2 regions of the uncultured Megamonas sp. genome follow, and region 2 is predicted to be linked to the other one. Evidence: riboswitches for the same ligand, from Rfam matches in the RefSeq annotation. Region 2 holds a riboswitch; the other holds the start of a gene.

Region 1 (8,092 bases), on a different contig from region 2:
ATTTTTGTTTAAATATAGATTTTTTTATTTTTTGGAGTATAATTTTATATCTAAGTATATATTAAAAGGAGTGTAAGGATTTTATGTCAACAACTACATATGATAAGGGATCTGTAATATCTTTAGTATTGTTAAGTTTTATTTTAGGAACGAGTGAGTTTATTATTGTAGGTATTTTACCTAATATCGCAGATGATATAAATTGTACTTTAGCTATGGCAGGAAATTTAATTTCAGTTTTTGCTTTTGCGTATGCTATAGGAACACCTTTTTTTACAGCAGGATTAAGTTCATATAATCGATATTACACTTTATTGGTTTTGACAATTACTTTTATTTTGGGTAATTTTTTGTGTGCTTTTGCACCCAATTATTATATTTTAGTATTAGCTAGAATTATAACGGCTATTATATCAGGAACAATTTTATCTATATCAATGACATTTGCTTCGGAGATAGCATCAGTACAGTATCAACCAAAAGTCATCAGTTGGATTTTCTCGGGTTTTAGTATTGCGTCTGTTTTTGGTGTGCCTATTGGTACAATTATTTGTCAGATGGTCAATTGGAGAATGACATTTTTACTATTATCCATAATTAGTATTTTTATTTTGTTTTTATTATGGCATTATTTACCTAATGTAGGTAAGGGTAAAAAATCAAATTTGATAAGCCAGTTTGCTTTATTAAAGAGTATGCGTATAAATTATTGTATGTTTATAGTAATTTGTAGTGCAGCTGGTAGTTACGTGTTTTATACATATATGACGCCTATTTTACAGCAATATGTACAGATACCAGTGGCGATGACTAGTGTAGTATTGAGTTTATTTGGTATCAGTACAATTATCAGTAATTTAATTTCAGGAAGAATTGCTGGTTTAGGTGGCATGAAAAAAATGCCAATAGTGTATTTTTTACAAGCTATTTGTTTATTTGCAATTGCTTTTACTAGTTATAATTTATATTTAGGATTGATAAATATTTTAATAATGGGTGTAATTATGTATTTGCAAAATTCACCAGCACAATTACATTTTTTGAGGACTGCTAAAAGAGAAAAACCAGAAGCTGTGGCTTTGGCCTCTGCATTAAATCCAGTATCATTTAATGTTGGTATAGCTATTGGTTCAGCTTGTGGTGGAGTCATCATAAATTTAGTTTCAATGCCTTTTGTTGGTTTAGGCGGTGCTATTTTTGCTATAATTGCTATGCTTGTTAATATTAAATTGTTAAAAAATATGACCAAATTTAATAAAAGAGGATAAAGTAAAACCCCAAAAGTTTAAGATAGCTTTTGGGGTTTTTATTTTTGTCGATAATTAGATTTAGTTTAGCAGATAAAATCAGAATAAACCTGTGATTTTTCCATTGATATCAATATCCATATTTTCAGCAGCAGGTTTTTTAGGAAGACCTGGCATTGTTAAGATATTACCAGTTAAAGCTACGATAAAGCCTGCACCAGCACTGATGCGAAGTTCGCGAACAGTGATTTTAAATCCTGTTGGTGCACCTAATTTGAATTGGTCATCACTTAAAGAATATTGAGTTTTGGCCATGCAAATTGGCATTTTATCAAGACCAGCAGCTTCAAATTCTGCAATAGTTTTTTCGGCAGCAGGTGTATAATTTACGCCATCTGCACCATAGATTTTTGTAGCGATAGCATTGATTTTATCTTTAATAGAATCATTTACATCATACATGTATTGGAAGTTGGATGGTTTTTCAGTTGCTTCAATAACTTTTTGAGCAAGGTCAATAGCACCTTCGCCACCTTTTGCCCAAGCTTCGGAAATACTTACAGAAGCTCCCATGGATTCGCAAAGAGCTTTTAATTCTTGAAGTTCATTTTCAGTGTCAGTAGGGAAAGCATTTATAGCTACAACGATTGGTAAACCGAATTTTTGAATGTTTTCGATGTGTTTAGCAAGGTTAGTCATGCCTTTTTTGAGTGCTTCAATATTTTCTGTACCAAGTTCAGTTTTTGCAAGACCACCATGCATTTTTAAAGCACGAATAGTAGCAACGATTACTACTGCATCAGGTTTAAATCCTGTGAAACGACATTTGATATCAAGGAATTTTTCAGCACCAAGGTCAGCACCGAAACCTGCTTCAGTGACAGTGTAATCAGCCATTTTTAAAGCGTATTTAGTAGCCATTACACTATTGCAACCATGAGCGATATTAGCAAAAGGACCACCATGAATAAGAGCAGGAGTGCCTTCAAGAGTTTGTACAAGGTTTGGTTTAATTGCATCTTTGAATAATAATGTCAAAGCACCTGTTACATTTAATTCTTCAGCACGAACAGGACGACCACTTCTAGTGTAACCGATGATGATATTGCCAAGACGTTTTTTCATGTCTTCAAGGTCGGAAGTCAAGCATAAAATAGCCATCATTTCAGATGCAACAGTGATATCAAATCCTGTTTCACGTGGTACACCATGAGCTTTACCACCTAAACCACAGATGATGTTACGAAGAGCACGGTCATTTAAATCAACAACGCGTTTCCAAGTGATGCGACGAACATCTAAATCAAGAGCATTGCCCTGTTGGATATGGTTATCGATAACAGCAGCAAGTAAATTGTGAGCAGATGTTATAGCATGGAAATCGCCAGTGAAATGAAGATTGATATCTTCCATTGGCACTACTTGAGCATAACCACCGCCAGCTGCACCGCCTTTCATACCAAAGCATGGACCTAAGGAAGGTTCACGAAGAGCGATTGCAGTTTTTTTGCCAAGTTTGTGAAGAGCATCGCCAAGACCGATACTAGTAGTTGTTTTACCTTCACCAGCAGGAGTTGGGTTAATTGCTGTTACTAAAATGAGTTTACCATTTTCTTTTTTCTGAAGAGTTGTATTCCAATAGTTTAAAGAAATTTTAGCTTTATATTTTCCGTATAATTCGAGTTCATCTTCAGGAATTTCAAGATGTTGAGCGATTTTAGCAATAGGTTCCATAGTAGCTTCTTGAGCAATTTGCACGTCTGTTTTCATGTGGTTTAATACCTCCAATAATTAAGCTAATTTGATAGTATTATATATTTTGAAAAAAGGCAATAAAATTTTTGCCAAACATATACTTAGACATAAAAAAACGCCTGAGCATATGTTATTTATGCCCAGACGGTCGACGTTTTGATAATAGTACGGTTCATGTGGTTAATTCCACTAAAATCCGTCAGTTCCATACTATTTATGAAATTATGCTTTTATTATAGCAAAGGCAATTTTATTTAGCAAGTTGTAATTTTGCAGCAGTAATAGCATTTTGCATGAGCATAGCAATAGTGAGTAGACCTACACCGCCTGGCACAGGAGTTATAGCACCAGCTACTTCTACAGCATTATCAAAGTCCACATCGCCAACTAATTTTTTTGGTGCAATGCGGTTGATACCTACATCAATTACTGTAGCACCAGGTTTTATCATATCAGCAGTGATAAAATGAGGTCTACCAACAGCTGCTACTAATATATCAGCACTTTGACAAATTTCTTTGAGATTGTGCGTATGTGAATGACAGATAGTCACAGTAGCATTTTGAGAGAGTAATAATTGAGCCATAGGTTTACCTACAATATTACTGCGACCAACGATAACAGCATGAGCACCATCTATATTGATATTAGCTGCTTGGAGCATTTTTAGGCAACCATGAGGTGTACAGGGAATCATACAATCTTTTTGACCTGTCATGAGTTTACCTACATTTACAGGATGGAAGCCATCGACATCTTTTATTGGCATAATAGCATTTAATATATCGGCTTCCTCTTTGGCAATAGCTTCAGGAAGAGGTAATTGAACTAATATACCATGGATATCTTGTCGATTGTTTAGTTCATCAATTTTAGCGATGAGCTCTTTTTTTGTAGTGGTTTCAGGCATTTCAATTACTTCAGAATAGATGCCGATTTCTTCGCAAGTACGATGTTTATTGGCAACATATACTTTAGAAGCTGGATTAGAGCCAACGATGATGACAGCAAGACCAGGGGTCACATTATATTTTTCTTTGAGGGATAAAGCTTCTTGTTTAGCTTCTTCTTTAAATTGGCTGGCAAATACTTTACCAGATAAAATTTGTGCACTCAAGGATAACACCTCTTTTATTAACTTAGAATATCAATCAGCGTAAATATGAATATGACAATAGAAACAATGCCATTACGCATGAAATAAACTTGAGTCAAGCGACTGAAATCATATGGAGTAATAAGGCTATGTTGATAGATTAAAGTTAAGATAGCTATGAATACTCCAATATAATAGATAAAGGATAAATTAAAGTAAATACCAGCACCAATAAAGCATAAAATAGAAACGAAATGGAAAAAAGCAGCTATTTTATGAGCATTAGCTACACCAAACTGTGTTGCCATAGAATGAAGTTTGTGGTCTAAATCAAATTGGCGATCTTGGCTACCATAGATAACATCGAAACTGCCAATCCATAAACAAACACCACCACTTAATAAGATGATGCCAAAAGGCAATTCACCTGTGACAGCGATATAACCACCTGCAGGTGCCATGGCTAAAGCTACACCTAAAAAATAGTGACAAAGAAAAGTAAATCTCTTTGTATAAGGATAAAATAATAAGAAAAATAAGCAAATAGGTGTTAATTTTAAACAGATTGGTGCAAGTTGACTTGCGGAAAATAAAAATATAAATAGACTGACGATGATTAAAATAATAACTTCAATAGGTTTAATTGCTCCAGTAACTAATGGGCGTTTAGACATGCGATTTTGTTGTTTATCAAATTTTAAATCGACTAGATTGTCCATAGCTAAAGCAGAGCTTCTAGCTCCAATCATTGCAAGTGTTACCCATAAAAAATCATGAAATGTAGGGATACCCTTTGCTGCAAGGAAAAGTCCCATATAAGCAAAGGGTAGGGCAAATACAGAATGATGAAGAGCTATATTATTAATATGAGCAGATAATTTACTCAAGACCGAGTTCCTGCCATTTTGCATCTACAATTTTTTTAACATCGTCAGACATGGTAATTTCATCTGGCCATTCACGAGTATGTCCTTCTTCTGGCCATGTTTTTGTAGCATCAATACCTATTTTTGTACCCCATTTTGCCATTGGTGAAGAGTGGTCTAAGGCATCAAGTGGACCATCAACCATTACAATATCCTGTTTTGCGTCAATATTATTGAATACACGCCACCAAACTTCTTTTTCTTTTTGAACATCAACGTGTTCATCAACGACAATGATCATTTTGGTGAACATCATTTGTCCCATACCCCAAATAGCATGCATTACTTTTTTGGCTTGTTGAGGATATGTTTTTTTGATGGAAACCATTACACAATCATGGAATACACCTTCAAGTGGGAAGTTAATATCGCGGATTTCTGGTAATGTTTGCTGTAATAATGGTAAGAAAATACGTTCTGTAGCTTTGGCTAAGAAGCAATCTTCCATAGGAGGTTTACCAACTATAGTAGCGGCATAGATAGGATTTTTGCGATGCGTTATACATGTGATATGGAATACTGGATAATCATCAGCTAAGGAATAATAACCAGTGTGGTCACCAAATGGACCTTCACGACGAGTTTCACCAATATTTACATATCCTTCAAGTACGATCTCACTGCAAGCAGGTACTTCAACATCTACAGTTTTACATTTTACCATTTCGACAGATTTTTTACGTAAAAAACCTGCAAATACCATTTCATCGATGTCGCGAGGAAGTGGAGCAGTAGCTGCGTATGTGATAACAGGATCTGTACCGATGGCAACGGCAACTTCAATTTTATCTTTGCCCATTTCTTTATAAGCACGATAATTGCTAGCACCGTCTTTGTGTAAATGCCAATGCATACCTGTTGTTTGTCCATCATATTTTTGTAAACGATACATACCGACATTGCGTTTACCTGTTTTTGGATTGCGAGTAAATACAAGTGGTAAAGTAATGAATGGCCCACCGTCTTGTGGCCAACATTTTAAAATAGGGAACTTATCTAAAGTAGGATTATCTGTGATAACTACTTCCTGACAAGGTGCTTTTTTTACGTATTTAGGGAAATTGATAGCTCGTTTTGCAGTTGGAATAATATGGATTAAATCCATTTTATTTTGAAGAGAAATATAAGGTAATTTCAAGATTTCACGAAGTTCATTAGGAATTTCTTCAATATCATCTACGCCAAAAGCTAGAGCTAAGCGTTCCATACTACCAAATGCGTTCATGAGAACAGGCATATCATAGCCTTTTACATTTTCAAATAGTAGAGCCACATTTTTTTTACCTTCCATTTTAGAAACGCGGTCGGTAATTTCAGTGATTTCTAAATTACAATCAACAGGAGTTTTGATGCGTTTGAGCATACCACGAGACTCTAGAGCATTGATAAATTCTCTTAAATCATAAAAAGCCAAAAAAATCGCTCCTTTATTTTACATTGCATATTTAAAATTAATATATTTATTTTTTCATAGCAAAACGAACTATGACATAACTTATTTCATAAAGTAAAATCATAGGTATAGCAATCATAGATTGTGAAAATATATCTGGAGTTGGTGAAATGATAGCACCAATGACAAAGGTCAAGAAGATAACAATGCGTTGTTGTTTTGCTAAGAATTTTGAAGAAACAATACCTACTTTAGCTAACAAGATAATGGCTAGAGGCATTTCAAATATGAAACCAAATGGCAATAGAAATGCGATGACAAAATCAAAATATTGCTTTAGCGAAAACATAGGTTGTAATTCTTCTGTACTAAAACCCATTAAAAATTTTATTCCGGCAGGCATAACAAAGAAGAAGGAAAATGCTAAACCAGATAAGAATAAAATTAAAGAAACTGGAACTATAACAGAAATTAGATATCTTTCCATGCCGATGAGGGCAGGTAAGATAAATCGCCATATTTGATATAAGACTACAGGTAGGGCAAGTAAAAATCCGACAAATAAAGCAACTTTTATATAAGTAAAAAATGCCTCTGCTGGTTGCATATAATAAAGCTTTCCAGCAGGGCCTGTTAAGATGTGCATTATGTCTTCAATAAAATAATAAGCAACACAGCTACCAATACCTATAGCGATTAGTGAACGAATAAGGCGTTTTCTTAGTTCCGTAAGATGAGCAATAATGGACATACTGCCATTATTTGTATTTGTTTGTTCGCTGACTTCAGTTGAAGGAAGATTTTCTGAAGTAGGAGCAGTGACAGTATTAGCAGAAGTATGTTCGTTCATATCTTGAGACATAAATCGCTACCTCACTTTTTATCTTTTTTTTCGTCTTCATTTTTAACATCGATAGTTTTTGTTGTATCTTCTGTAGAAGCAGAACGAAATTCACGAAGACTTTTGCCTACAGCTTTACCAATTTCTGGTAATTTGCCAGGACCAAATACTACCAAAGCAATAACCAAAATTAATATGAGTTCAGGAATACCAATACTATACATTTAAATCACCTTTATTTTTATTTTATTTAATAAATAAGCTAATGAACTAAATATCTGTTTATAAAATATTTAAATATTTATTTAGTAGATTTTTCATTATTCTCGTTATTAATAGGAGCTTTTACTTCAGTCGTAGTTTCTGTTTTTTGAGCAGTTGCAGCAACTTTTTCACTAGGTGTAGTTTCCTTCATAAATACAGGAGCTACGGCTGGTTGCTCTGGATTAGCTGGATTAGGTGGTGTAGGTGTAATAGAAGCATTATTGGTAGGATTGTTAACAGTGTTTGTTAAGTCCGAAGTGGCTTTTTTAAATTCTTGTAAGCCTTTACCTACAGCACGACCGATTTCTGGTAATTTACCAGGACCAAAGACAATAAGGCCGATAATTAAGATGAGAATAAGCTCAGGAAAACCAATACCAAACATTTAAGTCACCTCAGTTAGAATTAAATTATTTTAATAATCACGATTACCAATAAAGTCAGCTATTTCAATGAAAGAATTTCTTACTGATTTTGGTAAACTATCAGGTAAAATATTTTTAGCTCGTGTTAAAAATTCTGCAACAGTTTGTCTAGCAAAATCAATACTATCAGATTCTTTGACAATGG
Region 2 (8,092 bases):
TATATATATACATTTTAGTCATGGCTTTAACAAGCTTTGCCATTCGTGTTTTACCACTTACATTAATTCAAAAAGAGATAAAAAATCCACTTATAAAATCATTTCTTTACTATGTTCCTTATATTACATTAGCAGTTATGACTTTTCCTGCTATCATCGAAGTGACACAAACTCCTATTTCTGGAGCTATCGCTCTTGTCATTGGCATCATACTTTCATGGTTTGGTGGTAATTTATTCCAAGTGGCTTCTTCTTGTTGTTTATCTGTATTTGTTGTAGAACTTTTACTTTTATAATTTATGTACAAAACCCCTAGATTAATAATCTAGGGGTTTTATTTTTCATTAAAGAGAAATCACTTCTGCTAAGTGTCTTAATTCTTCTGGATATTCTTTTTTATTTGTAATAGCATCATGTAAATCAATACAAACAATTTTGCCACGTTGCATGCCAAATGCAATATTATGAAGTCCAGAAATAGCTGCAAGGGTTGCTTGTTCACCTAAAACGCTTGCAAATACACGATCATTAGCTGTTGGTGAACCACCACGTTGAACTAAACCTAAAACAGTCAAACGTGTAGAAATGCCTGTTCTAGCTTCTAATTCTTTAACTAGTTCTTGCATATCGCCAGTACCTTCAGAAGCTAAAATTACTAAATAAGATTTACCTTCATCATGTAATTTTTGTACTTTATTAATAATTTTTTCTTTATCATATTCTTCTTCTGGTACAATGACCATATTTCCACCACCAGCAACTGCTGAGTATGTAGCAAGCCAACCACATTTATTGCCCATTACTTCAATAATAAATGTACGACGATGTGCTTTTGCAGTATCACGGATTTCATTAATTGCTTGCAAAATAGTATTTACAGCTGTATCTGTACCAATAGCATAATCAGTTCCCCAAATATCATTTTCAATAGTAGCTGGAATACCAATTACAGAAAAGCCTGTTTCACGTTCAAATTCTTCTGCTCCGCGTAAACTACCATCACCACCGATGACAATTAAAGCATCAATATTGTGTTTCTTTAGATTTTCATAAGCTAATTGACGACCTTCTTTTGTGCGGAAACGCTTACAAAAACTTGTACCCAAGAAAGTACCGCCACGCTGGATAATATCAGCTACAGATATAGAAGTTAATTCTTCCATATTATCATCAACTAAGCCTCTATATCCATCATAAACACCCCATATACGCACATTATTATTAATTGCGATCCTAACAACAGCTCTAATAGCCGCATTCATCCCTGGTGCATCTGTACCACTTGTTAATACAGCAATATTTTCTACTGACATATAAAAACCTCCTTAAAAATGAAACAACATCTTTTATTTATTTTATTCGCTAAATGATAACTAATCTCCTTGTATATTCTGTAAAAAGTACATCTACAAATAAACAATATTATTACCTAGCTTGACAACTTATACTTTAAAATGATAAATTTTAGTTAACAATCTGTGTAACTGACGGAAGTGGAGTTAACCACATGAAGCACAGAATTTATCTAGCCGACCGTCTGGGCAACAAATCTAATAGTATTATATTTATTTTACAGGAGGAATATCGTAAATGAATTCTATGGAATTAAAATACGGATGTAACCCTAATCAGAAACCTGCTCGCGTTTTTATGAAAGATGGACAAGATTTACCTTTCACTGTTTTAAATGGCCGTCCAGGTTATATTAATCTTTTAGATGCCTTTAATAGTTGGCAATTAGTTCGTGAATTAAAAGAAGCTACAGGTCTTCCAGCTGCTGCATCTTTTAAACATGTAAGCCCTGCTGGTGCTGCTGTTGCTGTTCCTTTATCCGAAACATTGAAAAAAATGTATTTTGTTGAAGGTGTTGAACTCACACCTATGGCTACAGCATATATTCGTGCTCGTGGTGCAGACCGCATGTCTTCCTATGGCGATTTTGCTGCACTTTCCGATGAATGTGATGCTGCTACAGCTCGTTTCTTAGCTCGTGAAGTATCCGATGGTATTATTGCTCCATCTTACAGTGCTGAAGCTTTAGAAATCTTAAAAACAAAACGTAAAGGTAATTATCTTGTAATTCAAATGAACCCTGATTACAAAGCACCTGAACTTGAAACAAAAGAAGTTTTTGGCGTTACTTTTGAACAAAAACGCAATGATATTAAAATCACTGAAGAATTATTCAATAACATTCCTACACAAAATAAAAATATCACAGATGAAGCAAAACGCGATTTACTTATTGCTTTAATCACATTAAAATACACTCAATCCAACTCTGTATGCTATGCTAAAGACGGACAAGCTATCGGTATCGGTGCAGGTCAGCAATCCCGTGTACATTGCACTCGTCTTGCTGGTAATAAAGCAGATATTTGGCATTTACGTCAAGCTCCTCAAGTATTGAACTTACCATTCAAACCAGATGTTCGCCGTCCAGACCGCGATAATGCAATTGATGTATATATCTCCGATGAATATATGGATTTACTCGGCGGCGATGATTGGAAACGCGTATTCACTGAAAAACCACCAGTATTCACTAAAGAAGAAAAAGATGCTTGGCTCGCTCAGGTAAAAGGTGTATCTCTTGGTTCTGATGCATTCTTCCCATTCGGTGATAATATCGAACGTGCTCATAAATCTGGTGTAGAATTTGTCGCTCAAAGCGGTGGTTCTATCCGTGATGATAATGTTATTGAAACTTGCGATAAATACAATATGGCAATGGCATTTGTAGGAATTCGTTTATTCCATCATTAATTTTAATAAATAGAATTATAATGAATATTAATCTTTTTTATTCAATATGTATTCTAATTTTAATAAGTATTTTTTGTATATTTTTTCTTAAATTATATAAAAAAACAAACTCATTAAAAATATATTTGATTTTACTTACACTCATTAGTCTAAACTTATATTATTCTAGTCATTCACTAATTGTACCTTATCCAGATACATTACCACTAAAAGAAACTATCAATATGACTGATAAAGAAATTGTTTATACTATTGTCAAACAAGAACTATCTTATCATAAAAATAAAAGTCTTTTTGCTAATGGTAAAATCTTTGATTATAAAGATATATCTGTATATAGTGTACCTAATGAACCAACTATATACCTTGTAGTATTTTCAGTTCAATCAGGTGATGATGATTTTTGGCTGCCCGGTAATGGGACTAAACAAGAAAACAATTGGATTATTAATAAATCAAATTATATGCAACTTATTAAAGAAAAAGATTATTATCGTCTTATCTCTATAGGGACAGGATTATAAAAATGGCACTAACTATGTTAGTGCCATTTTTTTATTTATAATACTTATCTTTATATAAATCTACATTCATTTTATACATATCTGCTCGATAAGATGCCAATGAATATTCAAATGGAATATCATTTTGATTATATGCAACCGTTGTTATATATAATAATGGAGCATTTTCCATAATACCCAATAAATCAGATAAATAAGGGTCAGCAACTGTTGCATGAATTTGACGATTAATATGAGCAATCTCTATATTATATTTTGTTTTCAGAGTATCGTATAAAGAATTTTGCTCTAAATCTTCATCAATTAAACCCTTACATAATTTCACAGGTATAAAAGTTTTAACATAAACTATAGGTTTATCATCGGCATAGCGCAAACGTTCAAGACAAATAACTTTATCTTTTTCTATTAGCTTCAATTTTTCCATAACTTCAGCAAAAACATCTATTTCTGATATAGATAAAAGCTTCGTTTTAGGCTTTAATCCATAATATTGCATCTCTTGATTATATGTTTGGATTTTTTGAATAAAATCTCCAGCAATTTTAGGACGAGTAACAAATGTCCCTTTTGATTTAATTCTATTTAAATAACCTTCATGTACTAATTCTAAAAACGCTTGTCTAACTGTCGGTCTTGAAACATTTAAATATGCGCATAATTCTTCTTCTGGTGGAACTAATTCACCATCTTTTAAGCTATTATCTTCAATATGCTTTATCATAAAAGTTTTTATTTGATAATATAGCGGAATAGGAACTGTTCTATCTATTTTTAATTGTTCATATATCGAATTCATTTATAATCTCCTTTCAAAAAAATTATAAAATATTAACTATCTTTTATCAATAAGTTATTATATATTGACTTAATTTTGTTATTTTGTTATTATGTAATTACATAATAACAAAGAAAAGAGCGATAACTATGAATAAATTTAGTAAATACTTTGATCACACATGTTTAAAACCTTATGCTACTAGAGAAGATATGGCTAAACTTTGCGAAGAAGCTAAAAAATATGATTTTATGATGGTAGCTATCAATTCTACACAGACAAAATTATGCAAAGAACTTTTAACAGGAACTGACATTCATGTAGGTGCTGCTATTAGTTTTCCTTTAGGGCAAACTACAATTGAAACTAAAGTCTTTGAAACTAAAGATGCTATTGCAAACGGTGCAGATGAAATTGATTATGTAATTAATATTACAGAATTAAAAGAAAAAAATTATGATTATATCAAAGAAGAAATGACTCAAATAGTAGATGTTTGCAGAAAACATAATGTAATTTCTAAAGTTATTTTTGAAAATTGCTATCTTACTGATGAAGAAAAAATTAAATTATGCGAAATAGCACTTGAAGTAAAACCAGACTTCATCAAAACTTCTACAGGCTTTGGTACAGGTGGCGCTACAGTTGAAGATGTAAAACTCATGAAAAGCATTGTCAAAGACACAGTAAAAGTAAAAGCCGCTGGTGGAATTCGCGATTTAGATACTTGCTTAAAAATGATTGAAGCTGGTGCTGAAAGAATTGGCACATCTTCTGCTATAAAAATCACAGAAGCATACAATAATAAATAATTAGGAGCATACCTATGGGTAAATACTTACCAGCTCACGACTTAGGAACATCTGGAAATAAAGCTACTTTATTTTCTACAGAAGGGCAACTCATCGCTAGTTGCACATATAATTATGATGTTTATTACTCTAATAATAACTGGGCAGAACAAAATCCTAACGATTGGTGGCAAGCTGTCATAGCTACCACTAAAACATTAATAAAAAATATTAATCCTAAAGATATTTTAGCTATATCCTTTAGTGGCCAAATGATGGGTTGTGTCTGTGTAATGAAGATATGTGTGCTATTGATAATATAACTACTTGTGGTGGCTCTTACAAAGATAGTGATAATATTAATTTTTAACTATATTAAATAAAAAACTGCACTTAAAGTGCAGTTTTTTTGATTTTAAAATTTCTTCAATCTCTATAAATTCATTATCTAAAAATACACATATTTTCTTTAATTTAACTCACAAATTGACAATATTGTTAACACTAAGTATAATTATTAGCTATGTGTGTATTTATATAAGATATATGTACATAATAAATTCATCGAAAGGACTATTTTTATCTGTATGAACACTTCTTCTCAACACCAAAAATCAATGATTAATACTATAATTGATGGTATCGCTGGTATATTTTTACCCATTGTCAGTTTACTAAGTGCCGCTGGTATCTTAAAAGGTATTATTGCTGTATTAATCGCCACAGATGTACTAATTAAAGAAAGTGATAATTACCTTGTTTTAAATGCCATGGCTGACAGTTTATTTTACTTTTTACCCATGTTATTAGCCTATACATCAGCTAAAAAATTTGGTGCTAATCCCTTTACTGCTGTCGTTATTGCAGGTATTTTCCTTTATCCTTCACTAAATCATATCTTAGAATCTAGTCAAACTGTAGAATTCTTCCATATTCCTTTAAAAGGTGTTACATACCATTCTAGTGTTATCCCTATTATTTTAGCTTCAGCATTATTAACTTTTGTTGAAAAATTTTTAAATAAAATTTTCCCTGATATGGTAAAAGGGTTTTTGACACCTCTTTTGTGTATTATCTTTGTAGGATTTGTAACATTATTCTTATTTGGCCCTATTGGTATGGTTATAGGTGATTTTCTCGCTAATATCTATGAATATATCTATAATTTTTCCCCAATTATTTCAGGAGCGTTATTAGGCACAGTCATTCAACCAATGGTAATCTTTGGTTTCCACTGGAGTTTTATTTTAATCGGTATGAATAATATTGCTGTATTGGGTTCAGATACAGTTTTAGCCTTAATGGGACCTGCTGTATTTGCTCAAGCTGGTGCAGGACTTGCTGTATTCTTAAAAAGTAAAGATACGAAATTTAAATCTATTTGCGCATCTTCTATTTTATCAGCATTATTTGGTATCACTGAACCAATTATGTTTGGTGTAAATTTACCTCGCAAAAAGCCTATGATAGCCGTATGCATCGGTGGTGGTATTGGTGGTGCTATCGCTGGTTATTCAGGCGCTAAAGCTATTGCTTTTGCCTTTCCTAGTCTAGCTTCTCTTCCTGTATTTTATGGCGATGGCTTTCTATTGTATATTTTAAGTGATGTAATTGCTGCCATTATTGCTTTCATCATTGCTTATTGTTTAAAATTTAAAGTTGATTTAGCAAAATAAAAAGATAGTACAAATGTACTATCTTTTTTTATTTTCCAGTTTATCTATATTTTAAACAATTGGATTTCGCTCTGGCGTACCTGCTTTACGCGGATATACTTTAGGTGTTGCTTTTTCTTTTTTGATATAGACAACAGCTCTTTTATCTTCCAATTCAGGGAGTTTTACAGGCATAGATTTAACCAATTTCCCACCTAATACAGAAAATGCTTTTTGTGCTTCTTGTATTTCTTCTTCATATTGACGACCTTTTAAAGCGATAAAAGTACCACCTTGTTTTACAAAAGGCAGACAATATTCACAAATGATAGGTAATCTAGCTACTGCTCTTGCTGTTGCTAAATCAAATTTTTCACGATATTTTTTATTTCTTGCTGCTTCTTCACTACGTGCATGGATTACTTCTACATCTTTTAAGCCCAATTCATCAACTACAAGTTGTAAAAATTTCACACGTTTATTCAAAGAATCAAGTAACGTCAATTTTAATTCTGGACAAAATATCTTTAATGGAAGTCCTGGAAAGCCTGCTCCTGTCCCAACGTCAATAAGACTTACCTGTCCTGTAAATAATTCTTTTTGATAACAACTAAGTGAATCTACGATATGTTTTATAGCTACTTCTCTAGGCTCTGTAATCGCTGTTAAATTGATTTTTTCATTCCATTCGATAAGTAACTCATAATATCTGTTAAAAGCGTTTATTTGGTCGCTAGTGAGTTCTAAACCATATTCTTTAGCTACCTCACTTAGATCATTTACAAAGCTCATGCATTTTCCTCCTGTCGACGATACTGCTCTAGATAAACAAGTAATACAGAAATATCTGCTGGAGATACACCAGATATACGACTTGCTTGACCTATGGAAATTGGTCTTATTGCGTTTAATTTTTCTCTAGCTTCATCGCGAAGGCTAGATACTTCATCATAATTTATATCTTCTGGTAATAATTTTTCTTCAAGTTTTTCCATGCGTTCAACTTGTTCTAATTGTTTTTTGATATAACCTTCATATACCAAAGTAATTTCTACTTGTTTTTTCACATCTTCACTTATTTCTGGAAGCTCTACGATATGTTTTAAATCATCATAGCTGATTTCTTTACGTTTTAATAAATCCGCCGCTGTAACAGTATTGTGAATAGAGCCTAATTCAAATTCCTGCATCTTCGCTAGAGTTTCTTTATTTGGATGAATGCGAATCTCACTCAATAATTCAATGGTATTTTTAATGCTATCGCGACGTTTTACAAAGCGAGCATAACGTTCATCAGACACTAAACCAACCTGACGGCCTTTTTCTGTTAAACGTAAATCAGCATTGTCTTGACGTAAAAGCAAACGATATTCTGCACGAGAAGTCATTACACGATATGGTTCATTAGTACCTTTAGTTACTAAATCATCAATTAAAACGCCAATATATCCATCAGAACGTTTTAAAATCAAAGGTTCTTTTCCTTGAATTTTCAAAGCGGCATTGATACCAGCAATAAGACCTTGTGAAGCTGCTTCTTCATATCCAGATGTACCATTTGTCTGCCCAGCTGAGAAG

The links. Region 2 has a riboswitch for ZMP and ZTP ahead of Q5I67_RS03175 (phosphoribosylaminoimidazolecarboxamide formyltransferase). Riboswitches for the same ligand answer to the same signal wherever they lie in the genome.
Region 1: linked by a shared signal. The riboswitch ahead of Q5I67_RS00935 (formate--tetrahydrofolate ligase) and the one ahead of Q5I67_RS03175 (phosphoribosylaminoimidazolecarboxamide formyltransferase) in region 2 are both predicted to bind ZMP and ZTP.

Annotation. Positions count from the first base shown of each region.
Region 1 is NZ_CAUBSM010000001.1:180,011-188,102, reverse strand. Features, by position in the region: gene Q5I67_RS00940 (MFS transporter) at 84-1,268, shown strand; gene Q5I67_RS00935 (formate--tetrahydrofolate ligase) at 1,347-3,017, opposite strand; ZMP/ZTP riboswitch at 3,134-3,219, opposite strand; gene Q5I67_RS00930 (bifunctional 5,10-methylenetetrahydrofolate dehydrogenase/5,10-methenyltetrahydrofolate cyclohydrolase) at 3,253-4,119, opposite strand; gene Q5I67_RS00925 (4-hydroxybenzoate octaprenyltransferase) at 4,137-4,985, opposite strand; gene Q5I67_RS00920 (menaquinone biosynthesis decarboxylase) at 4,978-6,438, opposite strand; gene tatC (twin-arginine translocase subunit TatC) at 6,485-7,279, opposite strand; gene Q5I67_RS00910 (twin-arginine translocase TatA/TatE family subunit) at 7,291-7,482, opposite strand; gene tatA (twin-arginine translocase TatA/TatE family subunit) at 7,560-7,907, opposite strand; gene Q5I67_RS00900 (polyprenyl synthetase family protein) at 7,938-8,092, opposite strand, start outside.
Region 2 is NZ_CAUBSM010000002.1:251,921-260,012, forward strand. Features, by position in the region: gene Q5I67_RS03165 (AzlD domain-containing protein) at 1-296, shown strand, start outside; gene pfkA (6-phosphofructokinase) at 345-1,313, opposite strand; ZMP/ZTP riboswitch at 1,471-1,550, shown strand; gene Q5I67_RS03175 (phosphoribosylaminoimidazolecarboxamide formyltransferase) at 1,591-2,766, shown strand; gene Q5I67_RS03180 (hypothetical protein) at 2,892-3,290, shown strand; gene Q5I67_RS03185 (GntR family transcriptional regulator) at 3,322-4,089, opposite strand; gene deoC (deoxyribose-phosphate aldolase) at 4,218-4,880, shown strand; gene Q5I67_RS03195 (FGGY family carbohydrate kinase) at 4,895-5,182, shown strand; gene Q5I67_RS03200 (PTS transporter subunit EIIC) at 5,447-6,535, shown strand; gene rsmG (16S rRNA (guanine(527)-N(7))-methyltransferase RsmG) at 6,587-7,306, opposite strand; gene mnmG (tRNA uridine-5-carboxymethylaminomethyl(34) synthesis enzyme MnmG) at 7,303-8,092, opposite strand, start outside.